3 regions of the Cyanobium sp. LEGE 06113 genome follow, and region 2 is predicted to be linked to each of the others. Evidence: predicted binding sites of a transcription regulator. Region 2 holds the regulator's gene; each other region holds the start of a gene.
What was found. The regulator NtcA, encoded in region 2, controls nitrogen genes in cyanobacteria. The targets are predictions, from matches to a motif close to GTANCNNNNGNTAC.
Positions count from the first base shown of each region.

Region 1: IQ220_RS13155 (anthranilate phosphoribosyltransferase family protein) is a predicted target of NtcA. The motif match lies at 8,806-8,819, and genes of this name have one in related genera.
Region 3: IQ220_RS05795 (allophycocyanin subunit beta) is a predicted target of NtcA. The motif match lies at 5,281-5,294, and genes of this name have one in related genera.

Region 1 covers NZ_JADEWM010000008.1:104,475-114,767, forward strand. Annotated here, with positions in the region: partial or broken gene IQ220_RS13110 (molybdopterin molybdotransferase MoeA) at 1-14, shown strand, start outside; gene IQ220_RS13115 (molybdenum cofactor biosynthesis protein MoaE) at 35-487, opposite strand; gene IQ220_RS13120 (MoaD/ThiS family protein) at 490-807, opposite strand; gene moaB (molybdenum cofactor biosynthesis protein B) at 890-1,399, shown strand; gene IQ220_RS13130 (GTP 3',8-cyclase MoaA) at 1,396-2,430, opposite strand; gene IQ220_RS13135 (molybdenum cofactor guanylyltransferase) at 2,520-3,146, opposite strand; gene IQ220_RS13140 (NarK family nitrate/nitrite MFS transporter) at 3,296-4,861, shown strand; partial or broken gene IQ220_RS13145 (molybdopterin oxidoreductase family protein) at 4,941-7,147, shown strand; gene IQ220_RS13150 (nitrate reductase associated protein) at 7,090-7,578, opposite strand; gene IQ220_RS13155 (anthranilate phosphoribosyltransferase family protein) at 7,568-8,686, opposite strand; gene IQ220_RS13160 (hypothetical protein) at 9,134-9,340, shown strand; gene IQ220_RS13165 (ferredoxin--nitrite reductase) at 9,623-10,293, shown strand, end outside.
Region 2 covers NZ_JADEWM010000012.1:3,246-13,538, reverse strand. Annotated here, with positions in the region: gene hemN (oxygen-independent coproporphyrinogen III oxidase) at 1-314, shown strand, start outside; gene IQ220_RS15950 (hypothetical protein) at 227-541, shown strand; gene glmM (phosphoglucosamine mutase) at 575-1,963, opposite strand; gene IQ220_RS14605 (hypothetical protein) at 2,020-2,274, opposite strand; gene IQ220_RS16170 (lytic transglycosylase domain-containing protein) at 2,289-4,058, shown strand; gene IQ220_RS16165 (transglycosylase SLT domain-containing protein) at 4,055-4,348, shown strand; gene IQ220_RS14595 (hypothetical protein) at 4,356-4,796, opposite strand; gene IQ220_RS14590 (NIL domain-containing protein) at 4,862-5,275, opposite strand; gene IQ220_RS14585 (thioredoxin domain-containing protein) at 5,346-5,918, shown strand; gene thyX (FAD-dependent thymidylate synthase) at 5,957-6,682, shown strand; partial or broken gene dcd (dCTP deaminase) at 6,716-7,294, opposite strand; gene IQ220_RS14570 (cob(I)yrinic acid a,c-diamide adenosyltransferase) at 7,306-7,953, opposite strand; gene ntcA (global nitrogen regulator NtcA) at 8,143-8,883, shown strand; gene IQ220_RS14560 (DUF3084 domain-containing protein) at 8,940-10,178, shown strand; gene IQ220_RS14555 (resolvase) at 10,175-10,293, shown strand, end outside.
Region 3 covers NZ_JADEWM010000002.1:334,743-345,035, reverse strand. Annotated here, with positions in the region: gene psb28 (photosystem II reaction center protein Psb28) at 1-387, opposite strand, end outside; gene IQ220_RS05835 (GUN4 domain-containing protein) at 518-1,240, shown strand; gene IQ220_RS05830 (ATP-binding protein) at 1,307-1,744, shown strand; gene IQ220_RS05825 (DUF6439 family protein) at 1,710-2,048, opposite strand; gene IQ220_RS05820 (hypothetical protein) at 2,099-2,383, shown strand; gene IQ220_RS05815 (FkbM family methyltransferase) at 2,437-3,222, shown strand; gene IQ220_RS05810 (tetratricopeptide repeat protein) at 3,177-3,464, shown strand; gene IQ220_RS05805 (hypothetical protein) at 3,540-3,803, shown strand; partial or broken gene glnA (type I glutamate--ammonia ligase) at 3,791-5,208, opposite strand; gene IQ220_RS05795 (allophycocyanin subunit beta) at 5,417-5,947, shown strand; gene IQ220_RS05790 (alanine--glyoxylate aminotransferase family protein) at 6,048-7,241, shown strand; gene IQ220_RS05785 (nucleoside deaminase) at 7,132-7,716, opposite strand; gene IQ220_RS05780 (pyridoxal-dependent decarboxylase) at 7,794-9,233, shown strand; gene IQ220_RS05775 (hypothetical protein) at 9,230-9,478, shown strand; gene IQ220_RS05770 (GTP-binding protein) at 9,414-10,293, opposite strand, start outside.

The DNA.
Region 1 (10,293 bases), on a different contig from region 2:
TGCCGATCTTCTAGGGCGGCGGCCCCTTGGGGCCTCAGAAGGCGGTGTTGCCCTCCACCCAGCGGCTCTCGCCACTGCGCAGCCACTCCCGTTTCCAGAACGGCGCGTCGTGCTTGAGGGCCTCCAGCAGGGCCTGGCAGCAGCGCTGGGCGGGCCCGCGCCGGTCAGCGGCCACGGCCACCAGCACGATCGCCTCGCCCGGCCGCACCCGCCCCACCCGGTGCTGCACCAGCAGGGCGTTGGCGCCATGGTGCCGGCCCAGCTGCTCGGCCTGGCTGCGCAGGCAGTGCTCCGTCATGCCGGGATAGTGCTCCAGCTCCAGGGCCTCCAGGGGCTCCCCCCGGCCGTCGTGGCCCCGCACCCGGCCGATGAACCAGGCTTCAGCGGCGCTGGCTCCGCGTGGCCCATCGGCCTGCGCCCGCTGCCAGCCCTCCAGGTGATGCAGCGGATCGAATGGCTGGGGCCTGAGCGCGAGGGACAGCTCCACGCTCAACCTCCGCTGATCGGCGGCAGGAAGGCCAGCTCGTCGCCCGCCTGCAGGGGCTGCTCCGCCGCGGCGAAGCGCTGGTTGATGGCCACGCGCAGACCGGCCGGCCAGCCCCGGCGGAGAGGGGTGGAGGTGCTGGAGGCTGGTTGTTCCGGCTCAGCGAGTCCCAGCTGCTCCCAGATCTCCAGGGCCGTGACCGGCTCCCGTGCCGGCAGGGCCAGTTGCCGTTCGCTCCAGCCGGCCCGCTCCCGCAGTGAGGCGAACAGCAGCACCCGCAGCGGTTGCTCCGCGTTGCTCTGACCCAGGGCTGGCTTCGGCATGGCTGGCGGCTGAGGGCCCTGCAGCGCAGGGGCCTGAAGCCGGGTTCAATGGACCCACAATGGCGCTTTGGAGCCGATTCGGGTGGGTCTTGCCGTTGCCTTGCTCACCGTGTCGGACACGCGCACCCTGGCGAACGACCACTCCGGTGCTGCCCTGCTGGAGCGCCTGCAGGCCGCGGGCCACCGGCTGGCGGATCGGCAGCTGGTGCCCGACAACCGCTACCGCATCCGCGCGGTTCTGAGCAGCTGGATCGCCGACCCCGCCGTGCAGGTGGTGATCAGCTCAGGCGGCACCGGGCTCACCGGCCGCGACGGCACGCCCGAGGCCGTGGCGCCGCTGCTGGACAAGACGATCGACGGCTTCGGTGAACTGTTCCGGGTGCTGTCCTTTGAGACCATCGGCACCAGCTCCCTGCAGAGCCGCTGCCTGGCGGGGGTGGCCAACGGCACCGTGGTGTTCGTGTTGCCAGGCTCGCTCGATGCGGTGCAGACCGCCTGGGACCGGCTGATCCAGGCCCAGCTCAGCGCCGAGACCCGTCCCTGCAACCTGGTGCAGCTGCTGCCCCGCCTGGGGGAACCCAGCGGCGACTAGCCGCCCAGGTAGGCCATCTCGGCGTGGGGAAGGGTGGCTCCCGGCTCCAGGTGGGCCCGCTCTTCGCTGTAGCGATCGTGGCGCTGGCCCCACAGCGCCTGCAGCCGGGCGCGCAGACCGGCCGCATCGGGCCGCGGCCGCAGCCAGGGCTTGAGGTCGGTGCCGGCGGTGCCGAACAGACAGGTGTAGGCCTGGCCATCGGCCGTCACCCGCAGCCGGTTGCAGTCGCCGCAGAACGGTGCCGAGATCGATGCCACCACGGCCAGGTGCAGGTCGTCGTCGCGATCCAGGTAGCGCCAGCGGCTGGCGGTGCCGTGGTGGGCCCGGCCCTGGGGCTGCAGGGGCCAGCGGCTCCCGATCCGCTCAACCATCTCGGCGGCGGTGAGCACCTGGTCTGGGCTCCAGCCGTTGCGGTTGCCCACATCCATGAACTCGATCAGGCGCAGCTCCACCCCCAGCTCTCTGGCCAGGCGCGCCAGGGGCAACAGCTGGTCAGCGTTGCGGCGCCGGTCGATCACCGCGTTGAGTTTGAGTTGCCCGCGCCCGGGATCGAAGCCCGCCTCGCGGGCATGGCGGACGCCTTCCAGCACCCGGGCCAGCAACAGCTCGCCCTGGTGGGCCCGGCCGCTCATGAGCGCCACGCTGGCGCCATCGGCGCCATCGAGGCTGATGGTGATCCGATCGAGGCCCGCCTGCCGCAGGGCCCTGGCCCGCGCGGCCGTGAGCAGCACCCCGTTGGTGGTGAGGGCGACCTCGCGCAGGCCGGCAGGTTGACGCAGGTCCTGCACCGCCTCGATCAGGGCCTCCAGCCCCTGGTGCAGCAGCGGTTCGCCGCCGGTGAGCCGCAGGCTCGAGAAGCCCAGGCCGGTGGCCACGGCGATCAGCGTGCGCCGCTCGCCAGGGCTCAGCAGCTCCGGTGGGTCGTGGTCATCCGGGCAGCAGTAGGGGCAGGCCAGATTGCACCGGGCCGTCAGGGAGAGGCGCAGCACGCCGGGGCGCCGGCCCAGCTGGTCGAGAACGGCAGCAACCACGGCGGCTTAGCGCGCAGAGAACGATGCCGTCAGCCTGTCGCCCGGGGCGCCGGACTGACGAGCCCGGCGGGCCGGGGCCCCGGCCAGTCTTAGGGCCAGTCTTCGGGGCGGTTGCAGTTGTGCAGGGCGCTGGCGGGCAGCAGCACGGGGTGGATGGTGTGGCGGGCCAGCCAGCTGTGCATGCTGCGGTGCCCCTGGGCCAGCCAGCTGTGCAGATCGCGGCGCATGGCCTCACTGGCGGGGTAGATCCCCAGCAGGGGGTGCAGGCGCGCTCCATCGCAGGCCACACATAGTTGCCGGGGCCGTTCCTCGGCGCTGCGCTGCAGCTGGTCGAGGCTGGGCCGATCCAGCCAGGGCATGTCCACCGGGCAGAGCAAAAGGCGCTCGCCGGGGTGGCAGTGCATCAGATGGCCCAGGGCCTGCAGGGGGCCCTGGGGGGGGATGGGTTCCTCGATCAGCTGCAGGGAGGCAGCCAGGGGCAGGCCCTGGCCCAGCCGGCTGGACCCGCGCAGCTGCTCTGCCAGCTGGCGATGGCTCGGGTGATTGCTGCAGAGGCTGATCGGGGCCCCCAGCTCAGCCAGCAGCCCCAGGGTGTGGCTGAGCCAGCTCCCCCCGGCGGGATGGTCCAGCAGGGCCTTGTCCCGGCCCATGCGCCGGCTGCTGCCGCCACTCAGCAGGCAGCAGCGCAGGGGGGCCTGGGGCGGGATCAGTTCCAATGGCGTGGAACAGCATCGGCTGATCCCGGTAGCGTCAACCACAGAAAAGAATCAGACGCTCTGGTGTAGTTGCCACGCGGCTTGCATGAAGCGCCGCCCATCAGGTCTGGCTCAGCGTTCGGAAGCTTCGATCATAATTCCACCTCGACATGCTCGGTGAACTCTGGTCTCTCCAGGGGAGATACAAGACGCTGCATCTCACCTGGTTTGCGTTCTTTCTCACTTTTGTTGTCTGGTTCAACCTGGCGCCGCTGGCGACCACCGTCAAGGCTGATCTGGGCCTCACGGTGCCCCAGATTCGCACCGTTGCAATCTGCAACGTGGCCCTCACTGTGCCGGCCCGCATCCTGATTGGAATGCTGCTCGACAAGTACGGGCCCCGCCTCACCTACTCGGCGCTGCTGGTTTTTTCGGCTTTTCCCTGCCTGTTGTTCGCCTTCGCTCAGGATTTCAACCAGCTGGTGGTGGCCCGCCTGCTGCTTTCGATCGTGGGCGCCGGCTTTGTGATCGGCATTCGCATGGTGGCTGAATGGTTCCCGCCCAAGGAGATCGGCCTGGCTGAAGGCATCTACGGCGGCTGGGGCAACTTCGGTTCCGCTTTCTCGGCCCTCACCATGGTCACCCTGGCCGGCTGGCTCTCCTTCGGAGGTGGTTTCGCGGTCGATGGCGTGGTGCTCAACTGGCGCGGCGCCATTGCCCTATCCGGCATCATCGCCGCCATCTACGGCGTCTTCTACTACCTCAACGTTGAAGACACCCCGCCTGGCCGCACCTACCAGCGCCCCGCCAGGACGGCTGGCCTGGAGGTGACCTCCATGCGGGACTTCTGGGGCCTGATCGGCATGAACGTGCCCTTCGGCGTGATCCTGGCCGTGCTGGCCTGGCGCCTTCAGAAGGTGAAGTTTCTCGATGACACCGGCTTTGCCATCGCCATCGTGCTGGTGCTGCTGTTCTTCGGGTTCCAGACCTGGGGCATCATCCGCACCAACAGGGAGTTGATCGCCGGAACCAAGGTGTATCCCAAGGAGGATCGCTATGAGTTCAAGCAGGTGGCCATTCTCGAGCTCACCTACATCGTGAACTTCGGCTCGGAGCTGGCCGTGGTGTCCATGCTCCCCACCTTCTTCGAAACCACCTTTGACCTGCCCAAGGCCACAGCGGGAATCCTGGCCTCGGCCTTCGCGTTTGTGAACCTGGTGGCACGTCCCGGCGGCGGCCTGCTCTCGGACAAGCTCGGGTCGCGCAAGTCGACGATGGGCTTCCTCACGGTTGGTCTTGGTTTCGGCTATCTGCTGATGAGCATGATCAAGCCCGGAACGTTCGTCGGTTCCGCCGGCATCCTGCTGGCCCTGGTGATCACCATGCTGTGTTCCTTCTTTGTGCAGGCAGGGGAAGGATCCACCTTCGCCATGGTGCCGTTGGTGAAGCGTCGGGTCACAGGCCAGATTGCCGGCATGGTGGGCGCCTACGGCAACGTGGGTGCCGTGGCCTACCTCACCATCTACAGCCTGCTGCCGCTGTGGTTGTCCGGTGCCGCCGATGCCGAACCCACCCCCGCCGTGGTGGCTGCCTCCAACAGTGCCTTCTTCCAGGTTCTGGGTGTGGCTGGTCTGATCGTTGGTTTCCTCTGCTACTTCGTGCTGAAGGAGCCCAAGGGATCCTTCGATGAGCTCCACGAAGGAGAAACGGCTGTGGCTTCCGCGCCGCTGGTCTGATCCGGGTCCTCAACCGCATCGCTGCTGAGGGGCCGGCCCTGGGTCGGCCCCTTTTTTATCCGCCTGTTCTCTGAGCCCCATGGCTGCTTCCCCACCAGGCTCGGTGCGCTCCCAGTGCCCCTACTGCGGCGTGGGCTGTGGCCTGGAGTTGCTTCCCCCTGCTGCCAAAAATCAGCCCACCCGGCGCGACGCCGACGGCCTTCCCCTCTGGGGCACCCGGGGGGATCGGCGCCATCCCTCCAGCCTTGGGCAGGTGTGCATCAAGGGGGCCACGGTGTGCGACACCCTGCGCCACGGACGGCTCAGCCAGCCGCTGGCTCGCGCCAGCCTGGACGAGCCCTTCCAGCCGATCAGCTGGGATCAGGCCATCGATCGCATCGTGGCCAGGATCCGCAGCTCCCTGGCCAGCAAGGGCCCCGGTGCGATCGCCATGTATGGCTCCGGCCAGTTTCACATCGAGGACTACTACGTCGCCCAGAAGTTGCTCAAGGGGGCGATCGGCACCAACAACTTCGATGCCAACTCGCGCCTGTGCATGAGTTCGGCCGTGGCGGGCTATGCCCGCAGCCTCGGCTCCGATGGCCCCCCCTGCTGCTACGAGGATCTCGACCACTGCGCCGTGGCCTTCCTGATCGGCACCAACACGGCGGAGTGCCATCCGGTGCTGTTTCAGCGGCTGCTGAAGCGCAAACGGCGCCAGCCCGGCAGCGTCACCATCGTGGTGGTGGATCCCAGGCAGACGGCCACCAGCGACGCGGCCGACCTGCACCTGGCGATTCGCCCCGGCACCGACCTGGTGCTGATGCACGGCCTGGCCCATCTGATGGTGCAGGCGCTCACGATCGACGTGGAGTTCATCGAGGAGGCCACCGAAGGTTTCGCCGCCTATGCCGAACTCCTGCAGGCCTGGACCCCCGAGCGGGTCAGCCGGCTGTGCGGCATCTCTGAGGCGGCCCTGCGGCAGCTGGCCCGGCTCTGGGGCCAGGCCCCCAGCGTGCTCAGCCTCTGGTCGATGGGCCTCAACCAGAGCGTGGAGGGCACCGCCAAGGTGGCGGGCCTGATCAACCTGCACCTGCTCACCGGCCAGATCGGCAAGGTGGGAGCGGGGCCCTTTTCCCTCACCGGCCAGCCCAATGCGATGGGCGGCCGCGAAGCCGGTGGGCTGGCCCACCTGCTGCCGGGCTATCGCACGGTGGTGGATCCCTCCCACCGGGCCGTGGTGGAGGCGGCCTGGCGGTTCGGGGCCGGCGCGATCGATCCCGCGCCTGGCCTCGATGCCTGGCGGCAGGTGGAGGCAATGGAGTCTGGTGCCCTTGATCTCTGGTGGGTGGCGGCCACCAATCCCCTGGTGAGCATGCCGAACCTGGAGCGGGTCAAGGCCGCCGTGAGCCGCTGCCCGTTGGTGGTGCTCAGCGATGCCTATGCCGACACCGAGACCGCCCAGTACGCCCACCTGCTGCTGCCTGCGGCCCAGTGGAGTGAAAAGCCCGGGGTGATGGTGAATTCAGAGCGGCGGGTCACCCTGTGTCCGGCCTTTCGGCCGCCCCCCGGCGAGGCGCGCCCCGATTGGCAGGTGTTCGCGGAGGTGGGCCGCAGGCTGGGCTTCGTTGAGGCCTTCAGCTACGGCTCCGCGGCGGAGGTCTACGCCGAGCTGGCCGCCCTCACCGCCAGCCGTCTCTGCGATCACTCCGGCCTCAGCCACGCCCTGCTGGCCAGCGAGGGTCCCCAGCAGTGGCCCTTCCCCTGCGGCTCAGCTCCCAGCCAAGAGTCCCGGCGCCTGTACACCGACCACCACTTCCCCACCGCCAGTGGTCGGGCCCGCTTCATCGCCGAGCAGCCCATGGGCCTGGCGGAGCTCCCAGCGACGGGTATCCCCTGGTGCTCACGGTGGGCCGTTACCTGGGCCAGTGGCACACCATGACGCGCACCGCCAAGGTGCCTCGCCTCAACGCCCTGCATCCTGAGCCCTTGCTCGAGATTCACCCCGAGGATGCCGGCCCCCTCGGCCTGGAGGATGGCGCCATGGCCGAGATCCGCTCCCTGCGTGGCACGATCACGGCCCGGGCGACGGTGACCGAGCGCATCCGACCGGGCACCGTGTTTCTGCCGATGCACTGGGGCTTCATGCAGGAGCAGGCCTGTGAGGCCAACGCCCTGCTGCACGAGCAGGCCTGCCCGATCTCCAGGCAGCCCGAACTCAAGGCCGCCGCCGTGGCCGTCGCCAGGGTTCAGGAGGTGGCCCCGGTCGGGGCAAACAGCTCCACCAGCGCCGCTGGCAGGTTGTGATGGTCGTGGCCGGGGCGGGCCAGCTTGCAGAGAGCAAACCGCTCCAGCTCCGAGAGACCATTCCACTGGTCAGGCCCCAGCCCATAGCCCAGCTCTGCGGCTGAGCTGCTCACCTCAGCGGGGGGCGCTCCAGGGTGTTGCCAGGGGGCTTCGCGGGGGATGGGCAGGGAGGTGACCCCGCCGTCCGCCATGGCCGCCGTGCTCTGGCGCAGCTCGGCCGCCAGGGCCGCCAGGTCGTCGGGGCCGTCAGGCCAGAGCACGAGCTGATCCCGCTGGCTTTCCGTGAGGGCCAGCCAGTGGTTGAGCCGCAGTTTCACACCGCAGAGATCGAGCTTGCGGCGCAGGCAGAGGGGAATGCAGCGCCAGTTCCCGACGAAGTCGCGCTCGAAGCCGAAGCAGTGGGAGCAAGGATGGGAGCCTTCAGGAAGCATCGTGTCTCCACTGGATCAGGGCACGCAGCTGATCCAGCAGCGCTCCGCTCTGGACCAGATCTGTGGCGCGGGCCACGCCTGCAGCCAGATCCTGGCAGACACCGCCATACCAGAGATAGGCCCCGGCATTCCAGATCAGGGCGGTGGCCAGGGGCCCCTGGCCACCGAGAGCGGCCAGGGCCTGCTCGCGCCAGCTCTCGAGATCCTGCCAGAGGGCATCGTTGTCGTAACAGCCGTGGTCGCGCGGGTGAAGGATCAGGCGCTCCCCATCACCACCCTGGGCCCGGGCCGTGATGCAGGCGCGGCTGATCGGCAGGTCGGTGCTGCCCTCGAGGCCTTTCACCGTGATGGCCATCGCCTCGCCGGCCAGTTCCAGGGCCTTCCAGGCCCGGCTTTCGGTGGGGGGATGCACGAAGCCGCTCACCAGCAGGTGGGGGCCCTGATGGGCGGTCCAGAGCAACTCGAGGCTGGCCACGGGGGGGCGCTTGCCCAGGTCGTCGCGGATCGGCGTGAGGCTCTCCGCCAGCGGGAAGTGGTCCGGTTGGTGCACCAGGGCCAGGCGGTGCTGCGTCAGCCCTGCCTGCACCGTGGTCAGGTTCAGCCCCTGCAGCTCCAGCCCCAGGGCGGCGAACAGCTCGATGGCCGGCACGCCATATTTCACCGGCATGCGGCCCCCCCCCTGCAGTACCACGGGCAGCCCGGCCGCACTCAGGGCCAGGGCGGTGAGCGGATAAATGGGGGCCGTGCGGGTGCGGCCGTCAAAGGGCATGCCGAAGCAGAGGGCAGGCTCGGCACTGCGCAGGCTCGGCCCCAGGCGCCGGTAGACATCCAGCATTCCGGCCAGTTCCTGGGGCTCGGGCCGACGGATCCGATGGGCGATCAGAAAGGCGCCGATCTGGGCCGGCGTGGCCTCTTCGAGCAGCATCAGTTCCAGCGCGTGGCCGGCCTCCTCCCGGCTCAGCCCCCGGCTGGTGTGCTCGCCACTGCCCACCTTCTGCAGATAGTGCTTGAAACGCTCACGGCCAGACAGAAGCTCGGCAGCAGGGGCATGGCCGTTCAGTCCGGTCTCAGGCGAGGCGTTGGGCAGGGTGCCGGAAGGGAGCGCCATCAAGGGCTGAGGGGAGGGGGCAGCGTGGGCCGCACGGGCTGCATGGTCGAGAACTCCATGCTGTCACCAGTGATCGTCCAGCGTGTGCCCCACCGAACAAAGGCCAGAACGGGAAAGAAGTATCAACCGACACGGAAGACATCCTGAAGATTGGCGCCGGAGCCAGGCGGCTTCGGTTCGGTACCAACCGCTGCATCCCGATCGCCCCCTGGCTGGAGAGAGTTCATGCTCACAACTGGGTGCGCCGATGCGATGGGCTGCCTGCTGCGGGCTTCTGCTCGGATGCCTGCATGGTCTGGTGAGCCTTGAGCTGCGGCCCAACAGCGTCTTCGAGGCGCCCGGATCAGCTCTGGTGGGGGCGTGGAGCCCCGCCCCCCAAGCTGGCGCCCGCTTCTGAAGTCCCTCATCCAGCTTCGATACTGAAGGTTGTTCTTCGGCAGCTCCGCCATGGCCACTCCGCTGCAGACCACCCGTAGCGCCGGCTCTCCCCTCGGCGTCGCCCTCGCCTTCGTCGGCATGTTTGTGGTGGGGTCCCTGGGGGTTCAACTGCTGGCCGGCCTTCCTCGCGACGCGGCCCCTGCAGCTTCCGCCGGGGGAGACACCGCGGTGGTGGCCCATCCCGCCAGCCTCTGGAGTGCCCTGGGCGAGCGCTGAGGCCAGCCAGGTCAGGGATGACAGATCCGTAACGACCACGACACCCCATCACTGCCCTTGCCTGCAGGATCAGGACCGGTCTGTGATTGCAGATCCCAGCTCATCTTGAAGGGAAGCGGCCGCGCCCAGGCGCCGTCCTCCCATTCCGGACAACGCATCCCTCATTGGCGTTCACCGGCCTCATCCCCTCCCGACCGATGGGGTGAGGTGTGGTGGTGCCGTGGGGTCCTGTTCACGGCCGCGTTGTCTGGGCGTGCCTTCGGTGCGCCGCTTCCCTCTTCCATGAGCACTTCCACGACCCCTGAAGCGACCACTCCCAGCTCCGCCCTCACCAAGGTGGAGCAGGCCAAGGCCGATCTCTGCGGCCTCGATCTGCAACCCCAGCTGGCCGAGCTGGCCGCTGCCGGCTGGGACAGCCTCGACGAGGCCACCCTCACCATCCGGCTGAAGTGGATGGGCATCTTCTTCCGGCCCGTCACCCCCGGCCGTTTCATGCTGCGGCTGCGACTCCCGAACGGCGTGGTCAGCGCTGAGCAGCTGGAGCTGCTCGCCGAGGCGGTGGATCGCTGCGGCGAGCACGGCAGCGCCGACATCACCACCCGCCAGAACCTGCAGCTGCGGGGCCTGCTGTTCGAGGACATGGCGCCGCTGTTGGAGGCCATGGAGCGCGTGGGCCTGACCAGTCGCCAGTCGGGACACGACAACCCGCGCAACATCACCGGGAACCCCCTGGCCGGCATCGATCCCGAGGAGATCGTCGACACGCGCCCCCTCGTGCAGGCGATTCAGGCGCGGCTGTTCCAGCCGGATGGCCCCCGCAACCTGCCGCGCAAGTTCAACGTGGCCGTCGGCGGTGCCCCCGACAGCTTCCTGCTCCACAACGACCTCGCCTTCCTGCCCGCCCATCACGCCGGCGAGCTCGGCTTCACCGTGATGGTGGGCGGCTTCTTCTC
Region 2 (10,293 bases):
TTGAAGACGCGCAGCAGCAGCTCGGCGGCAGCGGCTACGAGGCGATCGGCATGGACCACTACGCTCTGGCCGGCGACAGCCTGGCCCGGGCTGCGCGGCAGGGCCGCCTACATCGCAACTTCCAGGGCTACACCACCGGCGGCGAGCTGGAGCTGCTGGGGGTGGGACCCACGGCCATCAGCCAGTTCCCCCATCTGTTCTCCCAGAACCTGCGCGATCTCAAGCAGTGGCGGCGGCCCTGGAGCAGGGCCGGCTGCCGGTGGAGCGGGGTCTGGAGGTGCGGGAGCCGGAGGTGCTGGAGCGGCGCGAACTGATCCGCCAGGTGATGTGCTGCTTCGCGGTGGAGATGGATCTGCAGCGCTTCGGCGCCGAATGGCAGCGGCTGCAGGCCCTGGAGCGGGATGGTCTGGTGCAGCTGCAGCAGAGCGGCGGCCGCGGCCAGGCGCAGGTGACGACCCAGGGCCGCTGGTTGATCCGCACCATCGCCGCCGTATTCGATCCGCAGCAAAGCCGCCGGGCCAGCGGCTCACGGCTGCTCTGAGCCGGCCATCCAGCCGGCTGGTGGCAGCGGGGGCTAGGCCGGGTTGAGGTGCTGGGCGGCGAGGCCCGCCAGCCGCTCGGCCCAATGGGCCACCGCGGCCGGCTCGGAGGCCTCCACCATCACCCTGAGCAGGGGCTCAGTGCCACTGGCGCGCACCAGCACCCGGCCCTGGCCGGCCATGGCACTCTCGGCCTGCTCCACGGCCTGGCGCAGCGGTTCGCACAGCTGCCACTGCTGGCGGCGGCGGCGATCCGGCACGGTCACGTTGACCAGCCGCTGGGGATAGGGCTGAAAACTGGCGTCCAGCCAGTCGGCCAGGCTGCGGCCCTCGCCGTGCAGCAGGGTGGCCACCTGCAGGGCGGTGAGCAGGCCGTCGCCGCTCATGCCGTGGCGGGCCGAGAGGATGTGACCCGACTGCTCACCGCCCAGCCCTGCCCCGAGCTCCTCCATCGCCCGGTGCACGTGCTGATCGCCCACGGGGGTGCGCTCCAGCACGCCGCCCTTGGCCTGCCAAGCCCTCTCGAAGCCCAGGTTGGACATCACCGTGGCGACGATCCGCTGCTGCGGCAGCAGGCCGTTGCCCAGCAGGGCCGAGCCCCACAGGTAGAGAACCTGATCACCGTCCACGGTGCGGCCGCGGCCGTCAACGGCAAGCATGCGGTCGGCGTCGCCATCGAACCCGAAGCCCATGGAGGCGCCCTGGGCCAGCACCGCCTGGCGCAACGGCTCGAGGTGGGTGCTGCCGCAGTTCACGTTGATCCTGGAGCCATCGGGCTCGCCGTGCAGCACGGTGACCTCGGCGCCCAGGGCCCGAAACACGTCCTCGCCACAGGCGGTGGCCGAGCCATGGCAGAGATCGAGCACGATCCGGCAGCCATCCAGCCGGCGGCCCTCCACGCTGTCCAGCAGGCTCTGGCGGTAGTCGGCCATCAGGTCGGCCCGCTGCAGAACGGTGCCGCTGCCGCTGAAGCCGACGGGCGGGGCTTCGCCCGCCAGGCCAGCCTCGATGGCGCTCTGCTGGGCAGCGCTGATCTTGGCGCCTGAGGCCCCGAACAACTTGATGCCGTTGTCGTGGGGAGGGTTATGGCTGGCGGACACCATCACCCCGCCGGCGGCACCGGCCCGACGGATCTCCCCGGGCACCGCCGGTGTGGGGCAGAGGCCAAGCTGCCAGACACTGCGACCGGCGGCGGTGAGGCCAGCGGTGAGGGCCGCCGTGAGCATCGGCCCGCTGCGGCGGCTGTCCATGCCGATCACCACCGGCCCTTCAGGGGGAAGAACCTGGCCGGCCCAGTAGCCCAGCTGCAGGGCCAGAGCCGGTGTCACCAGGGTGCCGACATGGCCTCGGATGCCGTCCGTGCCGAATCCGGCCACCGCGTCGCCAAGGGGTTGACCCAGCGGATGGGGAGCCGTGTCGGCCATCGCAACGCATCGATTCGCCGCAGGCTACGTGCAGCCCAGGGGGAGGCCGATGCCGCTCAGCGCCAGCGCCGCGGCCACCAGATCCAGCGCTGCAGCTCCAGCACGGCCCAGAGCAGCAGCAGCCCCACCACCCAGCCAGGCAGCAGGCTGAGCGGCCAGAAGGGCCGCAGCAACAGCACGCCCCCAGCCAGGGCCCACACCCTCAGGGTCCGCAACCGCTGGCCCGCCCCCGGCAGGGTCGAGAGCAGGGGGGGCAGGGAAGGCAACCGCACCGGAGCGCCCGCGTCACTGCTCTCCAGAATGCCCTGCACTCGCCACCGCGCTCTTGCGATCCCTCGCTCTGCTGCTCTCGCTCACCTGTCTGGGCAGCGGCGCAGCCCTGGTGCTCGGGCGGCAGCTGTTGCAGCAGCGGGCCTGGCCCGATCCCCTCGCCCCGGCGGCGGCCCTGGAGGCCCAGCGGCGGTTTGAGCCCGATCCGGTGCGCCGCCGCGAGGCGGCGCTGCTGCTGGTGGCTGCCGAGGAGCAGCGCCAGGAGGTCAGCCTTGGCAGCGGGGCGGGCCGCACCGACGCCAAGCCAGCCGGAGATGGCCAGGCCGGCGACCCGCAACGGATCGCCAAGCTGCTGCGCAACCAGGGCTGGGGCCGCGATCCCCTCGCGGCCGTGGTGCTCAAGCGGGCCGCCCAGAGCGCCGACCGCACGGGCGACCAGGCCGGCAGCAGCCGTCTGTGGCAGCAGCTGCTGGCGCGCTTTTCCAGCCACCCCGCCAGCGCCGATGCCCTCTACAGGCTGGGCCGGGACCAGCCGGCCCTGCGCCAGCGCCTGCTCAGGAGCTTCCCGGCCCACCCCGCCGCCCTGGCCGCCGCCCTGGAGTCCGGGCCAGCGGGAGCCGTGCACCTGGCCCGCTGGGGAGCCCGCTGGCCCGGCGCTGACCCTGTGATCGCCTCAGCCTGCGACCCGGAGCGGAAGAACCCGTCGAGCCTCAGCGGCCAGGACCGGGACCTGCTGGCTCGCAGCCTGGTGAGCCTGGGCAACCTGGAGGCAGCCGAGCGCTGCCTGGACGGCCAGGCCGGCAGCCCGGCCACCCAGCTCGAGAGAGGACGCCTGCTGCTCCGCAGCCCTGAGAACCGTGACGAGGGCGAAGCCCTGCTGCTGGCCCTGGCCCAGCAGCACCCCGCCAGCCCCGCCGCCGGCCAGGCCGCGGAGCTGCTGGCGGAGAGCACCAGCAGCTCCAGCCTGGAGCGCCTCGGGGAGCTGCCCGCTCCCCTGCAGGAGAGCGCAGCCGTTGAGGCGCGCCGCGCCCTGGTGGTGGGACAGACCTCCTCGGCCGTGGCCGTGCTGCAGCGCTGGCCGCGGGATCCGGCGAGCTGGGAACTGCAGTGGCGGCTGGCCCGGGAGCGGCTGTTGCAGGAGGACTGGCGGGCGGCGGCGGTGCTGCTGGGCACCAGCGCCCTCGATACGGCGGCCCTGCCGGCACCCGTGGATGCCCGACGTCGCTTCTGGCTGGCCCTGAGCCAGTGGCAGCAGGGGCAGCGTCCTGAAGCCAGAGCAGGCTGGGCGGCCTTGCTGGCCCGCCATCCCGGCGGCTATTACGGCTGGCGAGCCTCCCTGCGCCTCGGCCGCGGCGACATCGACCTCGACCCCGCCACGGCGCCGCCCCTGCTCACCCCCCCATGGCGGCCCCTGGGCAGCGGCCTGGAGGATCTCGACCAGCTCTGGCGCCTGGGCCAGTCGCTGGAGGCCTGGGAGCAATGGCGCGACGCGCGCGCCGAACAGAGCCTGGAGGGCCCCGAGCGCCTGCTGCTGGAGGGCCGCCTGCGCCGTGGCGTCGGTGATCACTGGACAGGGCTGAGCCAGCTGGAGCAGGCCAACCTGCAGCTGCGCGCCGACCAGTGCCCCACCGTGAAACAGGTGGCCGAAAGCCTGGCGGAGAGTGCCTTCAGCGCCGAACTCAACCAGGCGGGGCGCCAGACCGGCGTGGCGCCGACCCTGCTGGCGGCGGTGGCCCGGCAGGAGTCGCGCTTCAGCACGGCGGTGCGCTCACCGGCCGGGGCCGTGGGCCTGCTGCAGCTGCTGCCTGAGACTGCGACGAGCTGACCTCTGGGCCCCTCGCCCCAGAGGCTCTGGAAGATCCGCAGCGCAACGCCGATCTCGGGGCGCTCTATCTGAGCCAGCTGATGGCCCGCTGGGAGGAGAATCCCCTGCTGGTGACGGCCAGCTACAACGCCGGCCCCAACGCCGTGGCGGACTGGCTGGGCCCCTGGCTGGACACCCTCCCGGAGCTGTGGGTGGAGGCCATCCCCTTCCCCGAAACCCGGATCTACGTGAAGAAGGTGCTGGGCAATCTCTGGGATGTCCAGAGCCGGAAGCTGCCCGTGTGTCCCTGAACGAGCCCTAACCCGCCAGCCAGCGCCCCAGTGTCGCCCCGAGCAACACCAGGGCGCCAAGGGCCAGAGCGAGGTTCTGGGGAGGCGGCACGACACGCACGCGGGCCAGATCGAGGCGGGCCAGCAGCACGGCTGAGGCCAGGATCAACATGTTGGCCAGGGCGTTGAGATGCAACAGGTAGAGGCCACCGGTGATGGCCAGCAGCAAGGTGACCACCAGGGTCATCACCCGGCTGGAGGCCATCAGGCTGGAGAGCTGGCGCAGCAGCAGATCCGGCATTGTGCACACCACCACCACCACCAGGGCGTGCAGGCAGTCGATCGACCAGAACAGGCTGGCGATGGCATCGGCATCGAGGGCACCGATCGGCGGCAGCGAGCCGGCGGCCAGTGGCCGGCTCCAGTGCAGCCCCTCATAGACCGCGATCGCCCCGAGCACCAACAGCATCGGCGCCCGGAACGGCAGCGCCAGCAGGCGCAGGACCGACAGCAGCGCCGCAGAGAGCGAGGCGATCACAGCGGGTCCAGCACCAGGGCGATGGCCTCCAGCGGACAGCTGGGAATGCACTGCTCACAGACCAGGCAGCGGGGGGCATCGAAGTGGAGGGTCCAGGCCGGAGCGCTGAAGCCGAGCGCGCCGCTGGGGCAGACACTGGAGCAGATGCCGCAGTCGATGCAGCGATCGCGGTTCACGGCGATCTGCCCGGGCGCCCGGTTGAGGCCGAGCCCCTGGCTCTCCAGCCACACCTCGGCCGCCTCGAGTTCGTCGATGTCACCGGAGAGCTCCACCACCATGGTGCCGCTCTGGTTGGGAGCGATCTGGGCGCGGAGGATCTTGGCCGCCACGTCGAAATCCACCGCAAGCCGGTAGGTGATCGGCTGGTGCACAGCCTCGCGGGGGAAATGGAGGGTGAGTCGCCGCTTCACGGAACCGGTGGCGGGGCAGGGCTGGCAGAGTGCACGGCAGGCGGCGCACATCTGCCCAACCCTATCCACGATGAGCAGCTCCTCACCAGCCCAGGGCCTCGGCCAGCGCGAACGCCTGGTGCTCGTGCTGGTTGGCGTGGTGCTGGCGGCGGCGGTGTTCTGGCTGCGGGGCGGCCTGAAACCCCAGGCGCCGCTGGATGCCCTGGCCCGCCGCTCTCCCGAGCTCTCCGTGGCCCTGGCCAACGGGCGCCCCACCCTGGTGGAGTTCTACGCCGACTGGTGTGAGGCCTGCCGCGCCATGGCCCCGGCGATGGACGGCCTGGAGCGGCACTACCGCGGCGAGCTCGATCTGGTGCTCCTGAATGTGGACAACCCCCGCTGGCAGCCGGAGCTGGAGCGCTACGCGGTGAACGGCATCCCCCAGCTGGAGCTGTTCAATGGGGCCGGCCAACCGGTGGGCCGTTCGATCGGGGCCCGCAGCGCCGAGGAACTCGAGGCCCTCGCCCAGGCCCTCACCCAGGGGACGAACCTGCCGGTCCTGGCCGGGGTGGGAGCCGTGAGCCCGTTGACGGCAGCCGAGGCCCAGCAGGCCGCCGGCGATGCAACGCCTGGCACGATGGCAGGCCCGCGCAGCCACGGCTGAGGTCTGCCATGCCTGCCCCCTCCCCCACCCCATCCGGCATGGACCCGCGCTTTCGCGTCGAGCTGCTGGCCGCCACCCCCAGCCCCCAGCTGTGTGTGTATGCCGCCATGCACCAGGACTACAGCGAGGGCTTCGTGGCGGCCGAGCGCGCCGCCTGGCCCGACGAGGCGACAGCGGGCGAGATCTGCGTCAAGCGCCTGCTGGCCGGCGAGCGGGGGCACTACGGGCCGCTGGAGCACGCCCAGATCGTGCTCAACGTGGGCTGGTTTCCCCACTCGGTGATGCAGCAGGCCCGCACCCACCGGGTGGGGGTGAGTTTTGATGTGCAGTCGATGCGCTACACGGGCGATCGCATCACCAAGGCCGCCAGCGGCGAGCTCAACCTGGAAGAGGTGTTCTACCTGCGCCCGCTCGGCAACTACAGCGACCGTCAGGGCAAAAAATATGCCTACAGCGCCGAACAGCGGGCCATCGACCTGGACCTCTGCCGCCGGGCTGCCGAGCGCTACGCCGAGCTTCTGGCGGCCGGCTTTGCCGAGGAGCATGCCCGCGGCATCCTGCCCTTCGACTACCGCCAGCACTTCGTGGTGAGTTTCACCCTGAGGGCGCTGCTGCACTTCCTTGATCTGCGGGCCAAACGCGATGCCCAGCAGGAGATCCGCGCCCTCTGCGATCTGATCTGGCCTCACCTGCAGTTGTGGGCCCCTCAGGTTGCCGAGTGGTATGAGCTCAGCCGCCTGCACAAGGCCAGACTGGCCCCCTGAGTGAGGCCCCAAGAGGGGTTCACACCCTGGCCAGGTCACGCGTTCAGGTTGGTGTTGATACTTTCCTGCCCGGTCGCCGTAGGTTGTCTCACAGGGATCACCCTCGAAGAAGAGCAGCTGACAGATGCCTTCATCGGCATAGATACGGCAGTCAGCCCCTGAGGAATTGCTGAACTCCAGGGTGAGGTGGCCCTCCCAGCTGGCCTCGGCGGGAGTGGTGTTGACGATGATGCCCAGGCGGGCGTAGGTGCTCTTGCCCAGGCAGATCACCGTGATGTTGGGCGGCACCCTGAGGTGCTCAAGAGCCACCCCGAGGCCATAGGAATGGGCGGGCAGGATGAAATACCGCCCATCCGCATCTTCGTGCAGGGATGCGGGCTCCAGGTTGGCAGGATTGAAGCGCTTGGGGTTCATCACCGTTCCGGGCACATGGCGGAAGATGAGGAATTCCTGGGGCGAGAGGCGCAGGTCGTAGCCGTAGGAGGAGCAGCCGAAGCTGAGCACCGGACTGCTGGCCTGAGCGGGGTCAAGGTGGCGGACCAGCGTGCCCTGGAAGGGCTCCAGCATGCCGCCGGACGCCTGCTGCTTGATCCAACGGTCGTTCTTGAGCATCGGAGGCCGGCCTAACAGCCGCGGCGGAGCTGGGTGACCTGGTCAGCCAGGGCCATCAGCTCAGGTGCCATGGAGGGTCCGGTCAGAATGACATCCAGGTGGGGGGGCCGCTGCTCCAGGGTGGTGAGCACCTCCTGGAGGGGCAGATAGCCCAGCTCCACGGCGAGGCCGAGTTCATCGAGCACCATCAGGTCGACGCTGCCGTGGAGCAGCTGCTGGCGACTGAAGGCCCAGACCTCCTGCACCGCCTCCAGGATCTCGCCGCCATGGGTTGGAGCCGGTTCGGCCAGGCAGGTGGCCACGGCCGGCCGCAGCCACTGGAGGCGGCCGCAGAGCCAGGGGCTGGCGGCAAGCCCCTGCTCCACCCCACCCTTGAGCAGCTGACTCACCAGCACCCGGCTGCCGAGGCCAGCGCTGCGCAGGGCCAGGCTGAGCACAGCCGCCACACTGCCCCGGAACGGGGCGGTGTGGACCTGGAGCATGCCCTCCGGCTGGGCCAGCCGGCGCCGCGGACGCACAGTCGCCGGAAGGGCCGCAGCAGGCAGAGCCACAGGAGCCACGGGCCGATGGGCCGTGTGCACAGCGGCCTCGGCAGGCGCGGAACCCACCACCTCGAGCCGGACTCCGGAACCGGGGCTGCTCGAGAGACTGGCGGCCATGGACCCTGCAGCGACGCAGGACTGAATGTAGCGGTCGCGTGGCGTAGCGCTCGGCACAACCACCACCTGTGGTGGGTCCACCCACACGCACGCCGGTGCGCCCGGACTCACCGGCCCCCAAAAGGTGCCTGTTGCTACATGAGGGCCCCCATCGCATCTATAGGGTCCGCCCATATGCCTGACCCAGCCATGGTTGGCGCCACACGCGGGTTCAGCCGTACGGCCAACACACCCAGCAGCGGTGCACCAGGGGTGGTGGGCGGCATGGGGGCCGCCGGCCAGGGCCACCAGACCCTGCTGGAGGTGATCCGGGCCTTGGGAGGCAGCAGCGTCGAGGCGATCGAGCGCAGCAAGACGATCTTCTTCCCGGGGGATCCGGCCGAGCGGGTCTATCTGCTGCGGCGCGGAGCCGTTCGCCTCTCGCGGGTGTACGAATCCGGAGAGGAGATCACCGTGGCGCTGCTGCGGGAAAACAGCCTGTTCGGGGTGCTCTCCCTGCTCACTGGCCAGCGCTCAGACCGCTTCTACCACGCGATCGCCTTCACCCGCGTGGAGCTTCTGAGCGCACCGGCCACCTCTGTGCGCAAGGCGATCGAACAGGACGCCAGCGTGGGCCTGCTGCTGCTGCAGGGGCTCTCCTCACGGATCCTGCAGACCGAAACCATGATCGAGACCCTCACGCACCGCGACATGAGTTCGCGGCTCGTGAGCTTTCTGCTGGTGCTCTGCCGCGACTTCGGCGTGCCGGGTTCGGAGGGCATCACCATCGACCTGCGTCTCTCCCACCAGGCCATCGCCGAGGCCATTGGCTCCACCCGGGTGACGATCACCCGCCTGTTGGGAGACCTGCGCAACGAAGGGCTGGTTCAGATCGACCGCAAGAAGATCACCGTGTTCGATCCGATCGCCCTGGCCAAGCGCTTCAGCTGACATCGGCCTGAAGCCCAGCGGCCAAGGCGGGATACTGGCTCCATACGAGGACACCTGTGTCGGGCTGGCTGCTGATCCTGGCGCTGCTGGTTCTCGGCGGCGTGCTCTCCACCCTGGGCGACCGCCTGGGCAGCCGGGTCGGCAAGGCCAGGCTGAGTCTGTTCAAGCTGCGGCCGCGGCGCACCGCCGTGCTGATCACGGTGCTGACAGGCAGCCTGATCAGTGCCATGTCCCTCGGGCTGATGCTGCTGGTGAGTGAGCGCCTGCGCACGGGACTGTTCGAGCTCGACCAGCTGGAGGAGCGGCTCAGTGGCACCCGCAGCCAGCTCGAGGCCAGTCGCCAGCGCCTCAGCACCAGCCAGGCGGAGGTGGCCAGGGCTCAGGCCGGCCAGCGCAAGGTGCAGCAGGAGCTGGCCCAGGCCGAGCGGCGCAGCGCCGCCCTGCGCAAGGAGTTGGCCCCCCTGCAGGCCCAGCGGGCCAGGCTGGAGCGCGACAAGGTGGCGCTCGAACAACAGAACCGGAGCCTGGAGGGTCAACGCGCTCGCCTCAGCGAGGTGGTGCGGGGCCGGGACGCTGAAATCCAGCGCACCGAGGCTGAACTGGCCGCAGTGCGGGAGCGGATCGCAGCAGGGGCCCAGGAGCTGCGTGAGCTCGAAAACAACCTGATCGCCCTGCGGCGCGGCGACGTGGTGATCACCACCGGCCAGTCCCTGGCCAGCGCCAAGGTGAAGCTGGAGAACCCCGGCCAGGCCCAGGAGGTGATCACGGCGTTGCTGCAGCAGGCCAACCTCAATGCCTTCCGGCGCGTGCTGCCGGGGGAGGCGGTCGATCGGCAGATCCTGCTGGTGCCCAGCAACGACATCAGCCGTCTGGAGGGGCTGCTGGCTCGACCCGGCACCTGGGTGGTGAGCATCCTCTCGGCCGCCAACGTGCTGCGCGGCGAGAGACAGGTGCTGGCCTTCCCCGACCTGCGTCCGAATCGGCGGGTGGTGGCCGCCGGTGAGGTGATGGCCCGCACCACGATCGAGGCCGGCCTGCGCAGCCCCGACCAGCTGGCCCGCCGGCTCAACCTGCTGCTGGCGGCTGCCTATGCCCAGGCCCAGCGCCAGGGCACGATGGAGGATGGACTGCAGTTCGATGCCGCCAGCTTCAACCAGCTCACCCAACGGCTGGCGGAGCGCCCAAGCGACGCGGTGGTGCAACTCGAGGCGGTGGCACTGCGCGACGCCGACACCCCCGACCCGATCTCCGTGGAACTGAGGATTTCGGGCAACAGAGGGGCCGGCCGCCCGTGAGGGGGGCGTCGCTGCTGGCGGGGCTCGATCCCGGGCGCAGCAAGTGCGGGCTGGTGCTGGCCGATTCCAGGGCGTCGGTGCTGGTGCAGGCCGCGATTCTGGCGCCGGCGGAGGC
Region 3 (10,293 bases), on a different contig from region 2:
GGGGGCATCGCTGGCGACTTCGCCCTGGTCAGCGGCGGGCTCAGCGCCGCCCCCGCCCGAGAAGCCCAGCTCGTGGCTGTCCGCATAGCGCTGGGCAAAGCGCATGAACCGCTCGAAATCGGTGGTGGTCTTCCAGGTGTAGGTGGCCTCGAGGGCGCTGGCCTTGCCGTTCACGAAGCGCGCCTTGACCTCCCGGGTCACCATCTCCCCCTCCTCATCCACCAGGAACATGCCGGTGATGTCTCCCATGGTTTCCGGGGCCAGGGCCTGGGGCTCCTCGAACACGAACATCGCCTGGCCGGTGCGCCCGTCCCGGGAGCGCGTCAGCCGAATGTCGGGCACGACCGGTTCATCCACACCACGGAAGAACTGAATGGCTGCACCCATGGGGAAGAGGCAAAGGTCAATCCTAGGCAGTGGCCCTGGAATGGCCCCACCATGCGCTCAACCTGTCTCCTGGCCTCGCTGCCGCCTGACATAGTGGAACCAGCGGGCCCTGCTCAGACACGCTCAATCCATGCTCTCCGGCGCACCGGTTTCCGCCAACGTCAGCCCTGAGGATCTGCTCCAGCGCTTCCAGGCGGCCACGGCCCGGCAGCGCCGCGCCCTGCTGGGCCCCGTCCAGCAGCGGGTCGCAGAACTGCGGCCGCTGCTGGCCGATCACCTGGCCGGCCTGGATGCCACAGGCGACGACTGGGCTGCCGGCGCCCTGATTCAGCTGCTGCTGGAGACCCCCAGCGCCGAGGCCCAGGCCTTTCTGGACCTCCATCCCCAGGGCTGGCTGGCCACGTCCAGTGCCAAAGGCATCGACTACGCCCCCTTGCAGCTGCAGCTGGCCCGGATGGCCTTTGAGGAGGCCGATCGCCTCACCAGTGCCATCCTGCGGGAGCTGGCCGGCGCCGCCGCGGTGACCCGTGGCTACGTGTATTACAGCGAGGTGCCTGCCATGCCGGCTCCAGACCTCGAAGCGCTCGATCGTCTCTGGGTCTGCTACTCACGCGGGCGCTTCGGTTTCTCGGTGCAGGGCCGACTGCTGCAGGCTTGCCAGGGGCGGTGGGAGCAGCTCTGGCCCCGTCTGGGCTGGAAGCAGGACGGGCGTTGGACCCGCTATCCAGGCTCCTTCGCCTGGTCCATCGACGCTCCTGAGGGCCACATGCCCCTGGTGAACCAGTTGCGGGGGGTGCGCCTGATGGATGCGCTGCTGAACCAGCCGGCCCTGCAACAACGCATCAACCGATGACGCCCCAGGCCTGTGGCACCACCCCCTGCCATCTAGGGTCAAACCAAGGCCAAGAACCTGCGGTTGATGGCGCTTCGCTGGTCTGATTTCATCACTCCCTCCACGCTGCAGCTGGCGCCTCTGGTGGAGTTGCTGCTGGAACCTGTGCGCTGCCTCCAGCTGCAGGCCGAGCTGCAGCTGGGGCTGCAGGAGGCTCTGGTGAACGCCGTGCGCCATGGCAATGGCTGTGATCCGGCCAAGTGTCTGCGCATTCGCCGGATCGAGACACCCCGCTGGGTGGTGTGGCAGGTGCAGGACGAGGGCCCTGGGGTGCCTGAATCGGCTCGCTGCTGTCAGCTGCCCCTCGCCCTGGACTCCTGCGATGGCCGGGGCCTGTTCCTGATTCACCACTGTTTTGACGACGTGCGCTGGAGTCCGCGCGGCAACCGCTTGCAGCTGGCCGTGAGGCGCGAGCGGCTACGGCCGGCGCTCAGCGCCCGTGGCTGGGGCAGCCTGGGTCGCTGATCTCGGCCCTCAACCAGAGCAGGGCGTGCTCCACCAGGGCGAGGGCCTCCTGCCTGGCCGGCGTGCTCTGACGGCTGCCGGGATTATCGCAGCTGGTGAGCTGCACCAGGGCGGCGGCCAGCTGTTCGGCGCCGCGGCGGCAACGCTGGGTCTTGAGGGCGTGCCAGTCGCGGTCACCGATCGTGAGCGAGCGATGCAGGCAGCGGGCCTGATCGGCGGCCCCGTCGGGCCAGCCAGCGCCTGCAGTGGTCGACGAAACCCCAGAGGGCCGTGTTGAAGCCGTGTCCACTGGACGAAACTGCATCGGCTGAACCATCCTGACGCTTCTGCCGCGCACCTGGGCTGGAACCACCGATGCGGACTCCGCCTCACCGTCTGCGCCGCCGCGGCGTCCATGGGCCTCGGCGACCCGTGGCCCTGCTGCACCATCTCGATGGCCTGCTGACCCTGGCGGCCATGGCGGCGCGGGTCAGCGGCGTTCGGCAGCGCCGCCAGCGGCAGCGGCTGGCCCTGGCCCAGCGCCTGCTTGATCCGCTGCCGGGGGAGCTGGCCTCGCCCCAGCGCATGGAGGTGTGGTTCTGGCGCCTGTGGCGCTGGGGCACCCCCGGCTTGCTGCTGGCCTGGTGGTTGAAGAGCTAAAAGGCTGTGCCTCAGTGCTAGTTTCTGCGCCGCAGACAGAGCGGCGGCTTGGGATGGGACTGTTCGATTCCCGGGATCGATTTCTGCAGTTCTGTGAGCCCTTTCAGCAGCTCACCAATTCCCAGAGCCTGCAGGATCTGTTTGCCCTCTATTGCCAGGGTCCCAAGCCAGGCTATTTCCTCGAATTCGGCCTCGCTAACGGCAGTCGCCTCTCCAACACCCTGCTGCTTGAGATCATGGGCTGGAAGGGTCTGGGAGGAGAGCCCAATCCCCTGTTGCGGCGCGATGCTGAGGCCCGGCGTTCGATTCCGGTGGTGGCTGAGGCCCTCTATTCCCGCAGCGGCGACACGCTGAGCTTTGCCTGCAACGGCCTCTACGGCGGCCTGGACGCCACGGGCGAGCGCCGGGTGATGGAGCCCCGTTCCGGTTTCACCGACACGATCGAAGTTCCCACGATCACCTTGGGAGACCTGCTGGATCGGCATAACGCCCCCAAAGTGATCGACTATTTCTCCCTGGATGTGGAGGGGGCCGAGCTGATGGTGCTCAGCCATCTCCCCCTGGATCGCTATCGCTTCCGTTGCTTCACGATCGAGCACAACTTCTCGCCGGAGCGGAAAAAGATCCTGCGGCTGATGCAGCAACAGGGATTCCGCCGGGTGTTCAAGCAGCTCAGTGGTCACGACGACTGGTACGTGAACACGGCGTCCCGTTTCCGCGGCTGGCCCACGCGGTTGCTGAGGCGCTCGATGACGAGCGCGGCCGTCTGCACCTGGCCCGCATTCAGGCGGGCGTGCTGCACGATCCGGAGCAGGCGATCGCCAGGCTCTACGCCGTGATCTTCTCGAAGGCCAGGCCCCACCCCCGCGGCTTCCTGGAGTTGGCCGCCCTGCTGGAGTCCCAGGGTCGCCCTCTGGAGGCAGCGGGCGTTCTCGAACGTGGCCACCGGCTTCACCCCGCCAATGCCCGGCTGGCCGGTCGCCTCTCGGCGGTCAGGGCCAACGGGGAAACCATGCCGAGAGATCCCGCCCCTGCCCTGGCCCCCGGCTCAGGCCAGGGCTCAGCCAGACACGAACTGTGAAGGAAAACCGGCGTTGGTATTGATGGCTACAGACCTGGGCGAGACTCGATGTATTGAAACGCCCCAAGAGATGTCATGGCTGCCCGTCCCCTGCCGATCCCGCTGCCACTGAGCACGCCTGGCGGGCCCCGACCCGATCCCACCTTCCTGGCCTGGGCCCAGCAGCACAGCCGCGAACGGCGTCGCCATGACGCCGAGCTGGCCCAGATCAGCCGCCATCCCGAGCTCAACCCCACCGCTGATGCGGCGCATCAGCTCAGGGCCTGGGCCACCCGCCACGCCCATCAGAAGCATCTGCACGACAGCGCCCTGGCCCAGATCCGCCCTCACGCGTCGTAGTACATCACGAACTCGTGGGGATGGGGCCGCTGGCGCAGCTGCTGCACCTCCTCGTATTTGAGATCGATCCAGTTGCTGAGGAAGTCGGCGCTGAACACGCCACCCTCCATCAGGTAGTGCTTGTCGGCATCGAGGGCTTCGAGCGCCCCATTCAGGGAGGCCGGCACCGTGGAGATCCGCGCCAGCTCCTCAGCGCTGAGCTCGAACAGGTCCAGGTCGGTGCCGTCGCCGGGGTCGATCTGGTTCTTGATACCGTCGATGCCGGCCATCAACATCGCCGCAAAGCCCAGGTAGGGATTGGAGAGGGCATCGCCGGAGCGGAACTCCAGGCGCTTGGCCCTGGGGCTCGGGCCGGTCAGCGGAATCCGCACGGCTGCTGAGCGGTTGCCCTGGGAATAGACCAGGTTCACCGGTGCCTCGAAACCGGGCACCAGACGCTTGTAGCTGTTGGTGGTGGGATTGGTGAAGGCGAGGAAACTGGGGGCGTGCTTCAGCAGGCCACCGATGTACCAGCGGGCCGTCTGGGAGAGGTTGGCGTAGGTGCCTTCACCGAAGAACAGGGGATCGCCTCCCTTCCAGAGGCTCTGGTGCACATGCATGCCGCTGCCGTTGTCGGCGAACACCGGTTTGGGCATGAAGGTGGCTGTCTTGCCGTATTTCTTGGCAACGTTGCGCACCACGTACTTGTAGATCATCACGTTGTCCGCGGCACGGATCAACTCGGCGAACTTCATGCCGAGCTCGTGCTGCGCCGTGGCCACCTCATGGTGCTGTTTCTCGATCGGCACCCCCAGACTGGCCATGGTGAGCAGCATTTCGCTGCGCATGTCCTGCATCGTGTCGTTGGGACCAACCGGGAAGTAACCCTCTTTCAGGGCGATTTTGTAGGCCAGGTTGCCCCCTTCCTCCTGACGGCCACTGTTCCAGGGAGCCTCGATCGAATCGACGCTGTAGAAGCTGCTGCCGTTGCCGGAGTTGAAGCGCACATCGTCGAACACGAAGAACTCCGGCTCGGGCCCGAAGTAGGCCATGTCGCGATGCCGGTGGAGCCCAGATACTCGAGCGCCTTCTGGGCCAGGGCGCGCGGGCAGCGCCCGTAGGGCTCACCGCTGCGCGGCTCCTGGATCGAGCAGATCAGGCTGAGGGTCTTGTGGCTGTAGAAGGGGTCGATCCAGGCCGTGGCCGGGTCAGGCACCATCGCCATGTCCGACTCATTGATGGCCTTCCAGCCGCGGATGGATGAGCCGTCGAATGCCACCCCACTGGTGAAGGCGTCCTCGTCGATCAGATCCCTGTGGACTGTGAGGTGTTGCCACTTGCCATGCAGGTCAACGAACTTGAGGTCGATCAACTCAATGCCGTCGTCCTGGATCTGACGCAGGACGTCCTGAGCGGTTTTGGCCATGGAGCAATGCAGGGGTGGTGCCGGCCCTTGGCGGCGTGGCCGGAAGGTAGGGAGCCCGCCAACCGTCAACCTGTAGCGCTTGCTACCGAAGTTCCAGGCCTGCTTGCGTAACTGTTTCTCTCAGATCGGCCAGATCGCGCCCTGCGCCTGGGTTCTGGCCAGTCATGAGTGCTAGCTTCCGCCGCAGGTGCGTCGAACTTTTCGAACCATGCGCGATGCCATCACCGGTCTGATCGGCCGCTACGACCAGCTGGGCCGCTACCTCGACCGGGATGCGATCGATCGCATCAATGCCTACTTCGCCGAATCGGCCCTGCGGCTGCGGGCCGTGGAGCTGATCAACCGCGAGGCCGCCGCCATCGTGCGCGAGGCCTCCCAGCGGCTCTGGCTCGATGACCCCGAGCTGATCCTGCCCGGTGGCAACGCCTACACCACCCGCCGCCTCTCGGCCTGCCTGCGGGACATGGACTATTTCCTGCGCTACGCCAGCTATGCCCTGGTGGCCGCTGATGCCTCGATCCTCAACGAGCGGGTGCTCAACGGCCTCGACGACACCTACAAGAGCCTCGGGGTGCCTACCGGCCCCACGGTGCGCAGCATTGCGCTGATGGGCGATGTGGTGTGCGAGCTGCTGGCCGCCGAAGCCAACGCTGACCCCTCGGCCCTGGCCGCCGTGGTGCGCCCGCCCTTCGAGCACCTCTGCCGTGGGCTGGGTGCCAGCAACGTGCGCGCCCGCTGAATCCTCCCGACATCCTCCTGACGGTTGGCCTGCGGTGGTGCTTCGTAGGCTGACTGTCAGGATCTGAGTCCGAACGTTCCCCTTTTCCTCCCCCGGCCCCTTGTCTGCGCTGCCCTCCGTCAACAACTCCCATCGCCGTGCGCTCGGGCCCATTGCCACGCCCGATCGTCTGTTGCTTGGCCCAGGGCCCTCCAATGCCCACCCCACGGTGCTGCAGGCCCTGGCCCGTACGCCGATCGGCCACCTCGATCCGCTGTACGTGGAGCTGATGGGTGAGGTGCAGGAGCTGCTGCGCTACGCCTGGCAGACCGACAACCGGCTCACCATCCCCATGAGCGGCACGGGCAGCGCCGCGATGGAGGCCACCCTGGCCAACACCCTCGAGCCGGGTGACAAGGTGCTGGTGGCCGTGAAGGGCTACTTCGGCCTGCGGCTGGTGGACATGGCCAGTCGCTACCGCGCCGAGGTGGTGACCATCGAGCGGCCCTGGGGTGAGGCCTTCACCTACGAGGAGATCGAGGCGGCCGTGAAGCTGCACAGGCCGGCGGTGCTGGCCATGGTGCATGCCGAGACCTCCACGGGCATCTGCCAGCCGATGGATGGCATCGGCGACCTCTGCCGTTCCCACGACTGCCTGCTGCTGCTGGACACGGTCACTTCGCTTGGTGCCGTGCCCGTGTACCTCGATGACTGGAAGGTGGATCTGGCCTACAGCTGCAGCCAGAAGGGTCTCAGCTGCCCTCCCGGGCTGGGTCCGTTCACAATGGGGCCCCGGGCTGAAGCCAAGATGGCAGCCCGCCAGGGCAAGGTGCCCAACTGGTATCTCGATGTCACCCTGCTGAACCGCTACTGGGGCAGCGACCGGGTGTATCACCACACCGCTCCGGTGAACATGAACTTCGGCATGCGGGAGGCCCTGCGGCTGCTGGCCGAGGAGGGGCTGGAGCAGGCCTGGGCCCGCCACCGCCGCAACGCCGAGCGGCTCTGGGCCGGCCTGGAAGATCTGGGCCTCTCCCTGCATGCCCCTGAGCACCTGCGTCTGCCCACCCTCACCACGGTGCGCATCCCCGAGGGCGTGGATGGCAAGGCCTTCTGCCTGCACCTGCTCAACGCCCATGGCATCGAGGTCGGTGGTGGTCTCGGTGCCCTGGCCGGCAAGGTGTGGCGGATCGGGCTGATGGGCTTCAACAGTCAGCCGGAAAACGTGGATCGCCTGCTGGAGCTGTTCCGCACCGAACTGCCAGCCTTCCATCCTGGTGCGGCATCTGATCGGCCGGCTGCCGTCGCTGTCTGAACCAGCGCCGCAGCTGGCGGCCGGCAGCTTCGGCCTCCACGCCGGCCACCACGCGCATGTGGTGGTGGGCGCTCGGATGGCGCACCAGATCCAGGGCTCCTCCCACCCCACCGCGCTTGGGGTCCGGGGCGGCGTACACCAGGGTGCCGAGGCGGGCCTGCACCAGGGCTCCGGCACACATGGGGCAGGGCTCGAGGGTCACCAGCAGGGTGCACTGGTTCATTCGCCAATCGCCCAGCAGGCGGCTGGCCTGGGCAATCGCCACCAGCTCCGCATGGCCGAGGGGATCCTGGCGGTGGTGGCGGCGGTTGCCCCCCCAGCCGATGCAACGGCCGCCGGCATCGAGCACCACCGCCGCCACCGGAATTTCGCCGCTGGCCCCGAGGCGGCCGGCGCAGCGCAGCAGGCGCTCCATCCAGAAGCTGTAGTGCACCCGCATGTCGCCGGGGGCGTCGTGGCTGGCGCTGCTGGCCATTGCTGCTCCCGCAGGCCCTGGTTGCTTGTGGCTCCGCGAGCCTGCAGGTGAGAATGGCACGATCCGATCGTCCGCCGTTGGCTAGCGCGCCACCAGCCCCGAGGGCGATTCCGCCCCTGCCCTTCGCCAGCCCGCACCAGCTCGATCAGCGCCTGCAGGAGTTTCTGGAGCAGGCCTCGCAGCAGTTGTGCGCCTGGCTGGCCAGTGCGTCCAGCCGAGGGCCCCTGCCGGCGCTGAGCGTGCTGCCCGGCGTCGAACCCGAGCAGGGCGGTCTGGCGAACGCGCGGCTGCTGGCCGATCTTCAGCTGGTGATGGACGGCGCCTACAACCCTGCCCACCCCGGCGCCCTGGCCCACCTCGATCCGCCGCCCCTGCCCGCCTCGATCGCGGCCGACCTGATCTGCGCCGGCCTCAACAACAACCTGCTGGCCGAGGAGCTCTCCCCCAGCCTGTCTCGCCTGGAGCGCCACCTGGCCTCCTGGCTCGCCGAGCAGCTGGGCCTCGGCCCCGGCAGTGGTGGCGTGGCGGCCAGCGGCGGCACCCTGGCCAACCTGATGGCCCTGGTCACCGCGCGCCAGCAGGCTGGCCTCGGCTGCCGCGCTGATGCTGTGGTGGTGGCCAGTGCCGATGGCCATGTGTCCCTCAACAAGGCGCTCACCGTGATGGGCCTGCCGCCGGCGGCCCTGTGGGCCGTGCCCACGGCCGCCGACGGCGGCATGGACCCCGCCGCCCTCGATCACACCCTGCAGCACCTGGCGGCCCAGGGGATCCCGGTGATCGCCGTGGTGGCCACCGCCGGCACCACCGTGCGCGGCAGCGTCGATCCCCTGGCCCGCAGTGCGGCGCTCTGCCGCCGCCACGGCCACTGGCTGCACGTGGATGGGGCGATCGGAGCCGTGTTCGGCCTCAGCCCCCGCCATCGGCACCGGGTGGAGGGGCTGGCGCTGGCGGATTCCGTCACGATCAACCCCCAGAAGCTGCTCGGCATCACCAAGACCTCCTCCCTTTTGCTGCTGCGCCGGCCCGAGGCCCTTGAGCAGGCCTTCGGCACCGGCCTGCCCTACATGGAGCCGAGCTGGGGCGGCGGCCACGGCGGCGAGTGCGGCCTGCAGGGCACCCGCCCCGCCGACGTGCTCAAGCTCTGGCTGGGCCTGCGGCAACTGGGCCTCGACGGCATCGAGGCGGTTCTGGACGGCGCGATCCAGCGCCGCCGGCAGCTGGTGGAACTGCTGGGCAGCCTTCCCGCCCTGGAGCTGCTGCAGGGGAGGTTTCACCTGCTGGCCTTCACGCTGCGCGGCGCTGAGGCCAGCGCGGCCGAGACCTGGAGCCTCACCACGCGGCACCGGCTGCTGGAGCAGCAGCTGATGCTGTCGCGGCCCCTGCACGGCGGTCGCCATCACCTCAAGGCCGTGCTGGGCAACCCCCACACCACTGGGGCTGAGCTGCAGCGGCTCAGGGCCGTGGTGGCCGCCTCCCTGCCGGCCTGTTCGGGCCACCTGTCGCGGACCAGCCGATGACCCCTGACCCCAGTCCGCGCTCCAAGTGGGTGGCGATCATCACCGGGGCGATCTCGATCCTGGTGGCCGTGCTCTACCTGGGCCTGATCCTGGTGCTCGACAGCCGGGGCCCCTTGCAGCCGCCCCCGCCGGAGGCCCTGGGGTTAGGCAGCGTCGGCGCTTCGAGGCCGGCCGCCAGCCTCACGCCCCGGGTCTGGGGGGCAACTGCCGCTCCTGCTGCCGCAGGGGTTCCACCACACGCCTGAAGGCCTCGGCCAGGAAGCGGCGCAGGTCGCCGTCGCGACGGCCCAGGTCGTAGTGGCGCTGCACCACCTCCTGCATGCCGCCGTCGCCCCAGTCCTGGTCCCGCTCGAAGTAGGTGATGAAACTCTGGCCGGCCACCCGCGTCAGCCAGGCCGCACTCACCGCCTGGATCGCCCGGCTCACCACCAGGGCCGGCAGCGACAGGCTCAGGGCCGCACTCACCAGGCTCACGCCCCCCTTCACCAGCCCCAGGCCCGCCAGGGTGCGGCCCACCGACAGGGCCAGCTCCTGGGCGTTCTGGCGGCTGAGGTTCACCCCGTAGACCTTGGCGATCTCCACCACCATCTGGGCATTCACGGCCGCCGCGCCGAGCAGATCGACTCCCGGCAGGGGCGTCACCGCCAGCACCGCGGCACCGATCCAGCTGTAACGCTCCACCACGGCGTCGGCATCAGCCCGCCGCTGTTCTGCCAGCAGCTGGCGACTGGCCTCGCCCAGCTGCCGGCACTGCAGCAGCAGGTTGTCGGCAATCAGCTCCTCCCCCTCGGCGTGGAGCAAGGCGGCGAGCCGCCGCAACAGGGCCGCCACCTCCGGGGCGGGCTGCAGCGGCCGTCCCCCTGGCATCGGCACGCTCTGGGGAGCAGCGCTGGCCGGCAGCACATCCTCTGGCGCGAGCAGGGCGCTGCAGCGGCGGCGCAGCAGGGCCAGCAGGCGCTGCTCCTCCTGCTCGCCGCGCAAATCGCACTTGTTGAGCACCAGCAACAGGCGCTTGCCCAGGCCGGCCAGGGTTTCCAGCACCTGGAACTCCGTGGCCCGC